One region of the Nocardia sp. NPDC060259 genome, then DNA from elsewhere that is predicted to be linked to it. Evidence: riboswitches for the same ligand, from Rfam matches in the RefSeq annotation. Region 1 holds a riboswitch; the other holds the start of a gene.
The links. A riboswitch is a leader RNA that binds a small molecule or an ion and turns the genes downstream of it on or off. The one in region 1 is predicted to bind thiamine pyrophosphate.
Positions count from the first base shown of each region.

Region 2: another riboswitch for thiamine pyrophosphate. It lies ahead of thiC (phosphomethylpyrimidine synthase ThiC); the one in region 1 lies ahead of ACFWF2_RS00515 (TenA family protein).

Region 1 covers NZ_JBHXAY010000001.1:92,083-96,292, forward strand. The annotation lists gene gndA (NADP-dependent phosphogluconate dehydrogenase) at 194-1,639, opposite strand; TPP riboswitch at 1,806-1,902, shown strand; gene ACFWF2_RS00515 (TenA family protein) at 1,893-2,600, shown strand; gene ACFWF2_RS00520 (ABC transporter substrate-binding protein) at 2,597-3,619, shown strand; gene ACFWF2_RS00525 (ABC transporter permease) at 3,597-4,210, shown strand, end outside.
Region 2 covers NZ_JBHXAY010000005.1:30,961-35,170, forward strand. The annotation lists gene thiC (phosphomethylpyrimidine synthase ThiC) at 138-1,787, opposite strand; TPP riboswitch at 1,779-1,909, opposite strand; gene ACFWF2_RS03765 (MMPL family transporter) at 1,983-4,210, opposite strand, start outside.

The DNA.
Region 1 (4,210 bases):
GGGCTCCGCAGTGGAATAGTCACGGCGGCAAGCTCACTCCCCGATCGGGCGGGATCGCGGCGAGTCCACCCCGGCCGCGCTGAGCACCTCCGGATACGAGAAACCCCCTCCGAACATGTCAGAGGGGGTGTGCCCGGCTGGGGATACCGAAGGGGTTTGCGATCCTATCCCCCGCCAGACTCGTATCCGGAGATCAGTCCGCGGTCACTTCGCTGCGGTCACCGCTCCACAGGGTGTGGAACTTGCCGTCGGCGTCGACGCGCTCGTAGGTGTGCGCGCCGAAGAAGTCGCGCTGGCCCTGGGTCAGGGCGGCGGGCAGGCGTTCGGCGCGCAGCGCGTCGTAGTAGGACAGCGAGGACGCGAACGCCGGGACCGGGATCCCGAGCAGGGTGGCGGTGGACACCACGCGCCGCCAGCTGTCGATCGCGGTCTCGATCGCCTGTCGGAAGTACGGCGCGAGGATCAAGCTCGGCAAGGCGGGGTCCTGCTCGTAGGCTTCCTTGATCCGGTTCAGGAACCGGGCGCGGATGATGCAGCCGCCGCGCCAGATCGTCGCCATATCACCCGGGCGCAGATCCCAGCCGTACTCGGCGCTGCCCGCGGCGATCTGATCGAAGCCCTGTGCGTAGGCGACCACCTTGGACGCGTACAGCGCCTGCCGGATGTCCTCGGTGAACTGCTCGACATCGGTGGGCTTGTCGGCGAGTGTGCCCGACGCGAGACCCACCGCGGCTTTGCGCTGGGCACGGGAACCGGACAGCGCCCTCGCGAAGACCGCCTCCGCGATGCCGGTCACCGGCACACCAAGATCGAGCGCGGACTTGACCGTCCAGCGGCCGGTGCCCTTCTGCTCGGCCGCGTCGACGATGACGTCGACCAGCGGCTCGCCGGTCTTCGCGTCGACCTGCGCGAGCACCTCGGCGGTGATCTCGACCAGGTAGCTCTCCAGGTCCCCGGAGTTCCACTGTGTGAACACGTCCGCGATCTGCCCGGCGTCGAGACCGAGCGCGTCCCGGAACAGGTGGTAGGCCTCGCCGATCAGCTGCATATCGGCGTATTCGATGCCGTTGTGCACCATCTTGACGAAGTGCCCGGAACCGTCGGGGCCGATGTGGGTGCAGCACGGCGTGCCGTCGACCTGCGCCGCGATGGACTCCAGCAACGGGCCCAGCGACTCGTAGGACTCCTTCGGTCCGCCCGGCATGATCGCCGGACCGTTGAGCGCGCCCTCCTCGCCGCCCGAGATGCCCGCCCCGACGAAGTTCAGGCCGCGCTCGCGCAGGGCGGCCTCGCGACGGATGGTGTCGGTGTAGAGGGCGTTGCCACCGTCGATGATGATGTCGCCCGGCTCCATCACGGCAGCCAGCTCCTCGATGACGGTGTCGGTTGCCTCGCCCGCCTTGACCATGATCAGCACCCGCCGCGGCTTCTCCAGCGCGGCGACGAACTCCTCGACGGTCTCGGTGCGGACGAAATCGCCGTCACCGCCGTGCTCGGCGAGCAGCGCGTCGGTCTTGGCCACGGAACGGTTGTGCAGCGCGACGGTATAGCCGTGCTTGGCGAAGTTGCGGGCGATGTTGCTGCCCATCACGGCCAGGCCGGTGACACCGATGTGTGCACGCGCGGTAGAGGTCGACATTGATCAGCTCTCTTTGTTCGGCGGGTCCGACGGGTGCGGAAGACGGCTTCCTTGGCAGCCAAGTTACTTGGCACCGATCCGCGGCCGAACACTTACCACCGTCACCGGGGGTCTGGACGGAACCGGGCGTAGTCCGCGTGTCGGCGGTCGCTGCTAGTGTCGGTCGAGTTCTGACACGGGGTGCCTCGCGACCGCGAGGCTGAGAACAGACCCGCTGAACCTGTTCAGGTAATGCTGACGAAGGGATGTCACGGTGTTGCGCGCCCACACCACAAATACCGACCTGTTCACCGATCACCTCTGGGACCGGACCAAAGTCCTGCGGAGTGCGATCGACGACCTGGAATTCCTGCGGCACCTCGGCGAGGGCACGTTGCCGCTCGAGGTGTTCCGCACCTACATCGAGCAGGATTCGCTGTATCTCACCGGGTACTCGAAGGCACTGGCGATTCTCGCCGCCAAGTCGCCGGACCCGCAGACCGCGGCCTTCTGGGCGACCTCGTCCGCGAACGCCGCCGCTGTCGAGTCGGCCATGCACGAGCAGCTGCTCACCGGTGGCGTGCTGCCCCCGCGGCAGGGTGAGCCGGAGCATTCGCAGACCTGCCTGGCCTACGTCTCCTACCTGATCGCGGCCGCCGCGACCGAGTCCTACGCCGTCGCCGCGGCAGCCGCGCTGCCCTGCTTCTGGATCTATGCCGAAGTGGGACGCGACCTGGCCGAGAGCGCCGCGAAGGTGATCGCCGCCGACCCCACACACCCGTACGCCCAGTGGGTCACCACCTACGGCGCGGCGGAGTTCCAGCAGTCCGCGGCCACGGCTCGAACGCTGGTCGATGCCGCCGCCGAGGCGGCGGGCGAGCAGGAGCGCGCGGCGATGGAGAAGGCGTTCGTCGCCGCCGTGCGCTACGAGTTGATGTTCTGGGACACTGCCCTGCATCCGCAGCCCTGGCCCGCCGCATGACCGGGCGTCTGCGCCGCGCGATCGCGGTCCTGGCCACCACCGTCGCGGCCGTGTCGCTGCTCACCGCCTGCGGTTCGGGCGGCGGCTCCGACAACACCATCCGGTTCGCGCTGGACTGGACACCGAACACCAACCACGTCGGGCTCTACGTCGCGTTGCAGCGCGGCTATTTCACCGACGCGGGTCTGGACGTGCAGGTCCTGCCGTACAACAACACCTCCGTCGACACGGTGATCGATGCCGGCAACGCGGAGTTCGGGATCAGCACCCACAACTCGTCGACCTTCGCCCGCGCGTCGGGTGCGCGGGTCAAGTCGGTGCTCGCCCCGCTGCAGCACTGGGCGACGGGGATCGGCGTGCGCGCCGATCGCGCCGACCTCGCGAGCCCGAAGAACCTCGACGGCAAGACCTACGCCGGTTTCGGCGACCCGGGCGAGAAGGAAGCCCTCCAGCAGGTCATCCGCAACGACGGTGGCACCGGCGATTTCACCTCGGTGATGCTGGGTTCGTCGGCCTACGAAGCGGTCTACTCCGGCAAGGCCGACTTCACCGTCTCGTATCTGGCGTGGGAAGGGATCGAGGCCGAACACCACGGCACCCCGATGCGCTACTTCCGGTACACGGACTTCGGTTTCCCGGACGCCTACGCGATCGTGGTCGACGGCAACGAGGGCTGGCTGGCCCAGAACCCGGACCGCGCCGCGAAATTCGTGCAGGCGCTGCAACGCGGCTACCAGTTCGCCGCGGACAATCCGGACGCGGCGGCCCAGGATCTCATCGACGCCAATCCGGGCGCGTTCACCGACGAAAAACTGGTCTTCGAGAGCCAGCGCATGCTGGCCGAGCAGTTCATGAAGAACGCCGCGGGCAAGGTGGGCCTCCAGACGGTGGAGCAGTGGTCGGCGAATTCCGGCTTCCTGTACCGGGGTGGCCTGCTGACCGGCCCCGACGGGAAGCCGCTGACCACCGAACCCGACTGGTCGACTTATTTCACCAATGAGTACCTCGCCACCCCGTGAGCGGTCCGTAGCCGCGTCACCGCCGGTCCCCGCCGACGGTGACGGCGGGGCGGCTCGCTGGGCCGGGATCCGGTGGGCGGTGCCGTCGTTGGTCACGGTGGTGGTCCTCGTCGCGATCTGGCAGGTCTACGTCACGAGCAGTGGCGTCCGTCCGCAGGTGCTGCCGTCGCCACTGCGGGTCGTCCAGCAGGGGTGGGCACACCGCGACGAGATCGGTTCGCACGCGGCCGCCACCTTGCAGGTGACGGTGGTCGGGTTCGCGGTGTCGCTGACGCTGGCGTGGGTGCTGGCGGTGATCGTGGACTTCTCGCCCTGGCTGCGGCGTGCGCTGGTGCCGCTGTTCGTCGCGTCGCAGACCGTGCCGATCGTCGCGATCGCACCGTTGATGATCATCTGGTTCGGGTTCGGTCTGCTGCCGAAGATCCTGGTGGTCGCGCTGGTCACCTTCTTCCCCATGGCTATCGGCCTGATCGAGGGATTCGCCGCGGCCGACCGTGACGCGGGCGCGCTGCTGCGGAGCATGGGCGCCTCGCGGCTGCAGGAGTTCCGCTACGTGCGCCTGCCGTCCGCGCTGCCGCGGTTCTTCACGGC
Region 2 (4,210 bases), on a different contig from region 1:
TCCAGCAGATTCATGCCGACGGTGCCGTAGGACCCGCGCCAGGAATAGCCGGGGGCTTCGGGGTCGGGACAATGCTAGCCCCGGAAACAGCCGGGACCGGCGCGGCAGAGCCGTGCCGGTCCCGGGGATCTGTCGGGTCAGACGACCGGCAGGTACACCTGGCTGCCGTGGTCGGCGAACTCGGCCGACTTCTCGGCCATGCCCGCTTCGATGGCGGCGACGTCGGTGAGCCCCTGCTTCTCGGCGTATTCGCGCACGTCGGCGGAGATGCGCATGGAGCAGAACTTGGGACCGCACATGGAGCAGAAGTGGGCGGTCTTGGCGGGTTCGGCGGGCAGGGTCTCGTCGTGGTATTCGCGGGCGGTGTCCGGGTCGAGCGAAAGCGCGAACTGGTCGTGCCAGCGGAATTCGAAACGCGCCTTGGACAATTCGTTGTCGCGGTCCTGGGCGTGCGGGTGGCCCTTGGCGAGGTCGGCGGCGTGGGCGGCGATCTTGTAGGTGATCACGCCGACCTTGACGTCGTCGCGGTTGGGCAGGCCGAGGTGTTCCTTGGGGGTGACGTAGCAGAGCATCGCGGTGCCCGCCTGGGCGATGATCGCGGCGCCGATGGCCGAGGTGATGTGGTCGTAGGCGGGTGCGATATCGGTGGCGAGCGGGCCCAGGGTGTAGAACGGCGCCTCTTCGCAGAGCTCTTCCTCCAGGCGAACGTTCTCGACGATCTTGTGCATCGGCACGTGGCCGGGACCCTCGATCATCACCTGCACGCCATAGGATTTCGCGATCTTGGTGAGCTCGCCGAGGGTGCGCAGTTCGGCGAACTGGGCCTCGTCGTTGGCGTCGGCGATCGAGCCGGGACGCAGGCCGTCGCCAAGGGAGAAGGTGACGTCGTACTTCGCGAGGATCTCGCAGAGCTCACGGAAGTGCGTGTACAGGAACGATTCCTGATGATGGGCCAGACACCACGCGGCCATGATCGAACCACCGCGCGAGACGATGCCGGTGACGCGCTTGGCGGTCAGCGGGATGTAGCGCAGCAGCACGCCCGCGTGCACGGTCATGTAGTCCACACCCTGCTCGCACTGCTCGATCACGGTGTCGCGGTACATCTCCCAGGTGAGCTTGGTCGGATCACCGTTCACCTTCTCCAGCGCCTGGTAGATCGGCACGGTGCCGATCGGGACGGGGGAGTTGCGCAGGATCCACTCGCGGGTCTCGTGGATGTTCTTGCCGGTCGACAGATCCATGATGGTGTCGGCGCCCCAGCGCGAGGCCCACACCATCTTCTCGACCTCTTCGGCGATCGACGACGACACCGCCGAGTTGCCGATATTCGCGTTGATCTTGACCAGGAACTTCTTGCCGATGATGGTCGGCTCCAGCTCCGGGTGCTTGTGGTTGGCCGGGATCACCGCGCGACCGGCGGCGACCTCGTCACGCACCAGCTCCGGCGAGACGCCCTCGCGAGCGGCGATGAAGCGCATTTCCGAGGTGATGATGCCCTGGCGCGCCCAGGCGAGCTGGGTGGGCGGGCCGTCGACGCCTGGCTTGTCCCACTCGTCGCGCAGCTTCGGCAGACCGGCCTCGAGGTCGATCACCGCGTTGTCGTCGGTGTACGGGCCGGAGGTGTCGAAGACGTCGAAATGGTCGCCGTTGGTGAGGTTGATCCGGCGCACCGGAATGCGCAGGCCGTCGACCTCCTGGTAGTGCTTGACGCTGCCCTGGATCGGCCCGGTGGTGACGGTGTCGACCGGAGCGGTGCTCCCGTTCGAAGGCGTGGCTGTGCCCATGATGTTCCTCCCTACGCCGGCATTACCCGGTCAGGTTCATACGGTCGACGGCCCTGAGCGCCCTGTGCGAATGGGCTAGCCGTCCTCTCAGCCCGCTGGTGCGAGCCCCCGTTGGCGTGTGAAATTTTTCGAGGCCGACCATACCTGCCGTGGTTCGCGACCCGCCCGGGAAGTCCGGGGCGGGCCGCGAACAGCTCAGACCGAGACCGGTGCCGGCACGGGCTGCTCGACCTTGCCGGTCTCCGGCTCGTCCGCCTCGTGCAGCCCGAACCTGTTGTGCAGCTTGACCAGTGGCTTGGGCGACCACCAGTTCCAGGTGCCCATCATCCGCATCAGCGCGGGCGCGAGCAGCCCGCGGATGACGGTGGCGTCGCTGATCACGGCCAGCGCGCAGCCGAGGCCGAACAGCTTCATCATCGACACGCCGGAGGTCGCCACGCCGAGGAACACGATGCTCATCAGCAGCGCGGCGGCGGTGAAGATGCGGCCGGTGCGGGCCACGCCCATGGCGACGGCCTCGGTATTGCCCTCGGTGGTCTTGGGTCCGGCCAGCCATTCCTCGCGAATCCGGGAGAGCAGGAACACCTCGTAGTCCATGGAGGCGCCGAAGGCCAGGCTGAACATGAGGATGGGCATGGCCAGGTTGAGCGTGCCGGTGGAGGTGAAGCCGAGCAGCCCCGACAGGTTCCCCTCCTGGAAGATCCACACCATCGCGCCGAACGTCGCGGCCAGCGACAGGATGTTCAGCGCCAGCGCCTTCACCGGCAGCACCACACTGCCGGTGAACAGGAACAGCAGCACCAGCGTGGTGATCGCGATCAGCGCGCCCGCCAGCGGCAGCTTGCCGGTGATCGCGGTGACCGAGTCCTGATTGAGGGCGGCCGGGCCGGTGACCAGCGCATCGGACGGAGCCGGGACGGCGCGCATAGCGTCGAGCTGGGTGCGGCCCGCCTCGGAGTACGGGTCGAGCGTGGTCGCGACCGACAGGTACGCGCCCGCCGACGGGTCCGACATCTCCGGCACGCCGGCGGCCACCCGCAAACCGTTGCGGTAGACGGCGGAGCTGCTGAGCACGGCAGGCACATCGGGCACCGTGGACAGCTCGCGGGCGTAGGCGTCCAGGTCGGCGGGGGTGCCCCGGAACTCGGGCAGCACGATGGTCGCGCTCGACGCCATGTCGGCGTCGAACTCGGTGCGCAGCACGTCACCGACCTCGCGACTGGCCACGCCGGTGGGCAGCGAGCGGTCGTCGGGGTAGCCGAACTGGACCCCGAGGAACGGCGAGCCGAGCAACAGCAGGAACGCGGTGGTCGCCAGCGCGATCGGCAGCGGCCGCTTCATCACGGCGGTGACCAGGCGGTACCAGAACGTCTGCTGCGGCTGCTTCTCCGCGCGCGGCGCCAGCCGGAACAGCTTGCGCAGCGGTGCGCGCAGATCGATCGCATCGATCCGGTGTCCGACCAGGATGAGCAGCGCGGGCAGCACGATCACGGCCGCGGCGGTGGCGGCCGCGACGACCGCGATGCCCGCGTAGGCGAACGACTTGAAGAAGTACTGCGGGAACACCAGCAGCGCCGACAGTGACAGCGCGACGACCAGCGCCGAGTAGACCACCGTCCGGCCCGCGGTGCGGATCGACCGGATCACCGCATCGGTGGGGGTGGCGCCCGCGGTCAGTTCCTCGCGATACCGGCTGACGATGAACAGGCTGTAGTCGATCGCCAGCGCGAGGCCGAGCGCGGTGGTCATGTTCAGCGCGAAGATCGACACATCGGTGACCGCGGTCAGCACCCGCAGGATGCCCAGCGCCGCCGCGATCGCGAACAGGCCGATCGCGATGGGCAGCGCCGCGGCCACGACACTGCCGAACACCAGCGCCAGCAGCAGACCGGTCACCGGGATGGCGACGGCCTCGGCGATCACCAGATCCTTGCTGATCTGGGTGTTGATATCGGAGAACGACGCGGCGAGACCGCCCGCCTCGATCGTCACCGGCCCGCCCGCGACCCGCACTTGTTCGCTGAGCTCGGCCGCGCGCAGCGGCAGCTCCGCGTCGTCGCCCTCGATGGTGGCCAGGATGAGCGCTCGCTTGCCGTCCTTGCTGCGCAGGGCCTGCTTCAGATCGGGGCGCGAGGTCCAGTACGACTGCACACCGCTGACGATCTCGGGATCTTTCCGCAGCTGGGCGATCGCGGTATCGGCGGCGGCGCGGGCCGCGGGCGAATCGGCGCCGTCCTCGGCGGTCACGAGCAGGACGTAGTTCGGCTCTGAGCCGGGGAAGTGCTCGCTCAGGTACTGGCTCGCCTGCACCGAATCAAGATCCTCGGTGACGAATCCGCCCGATTTCATATGCGAGTGCACGGTGGCGCCGATCGCGCCACACAGGATCATCAGCAACAGTGCGACCGTGACCACCAGTCGTG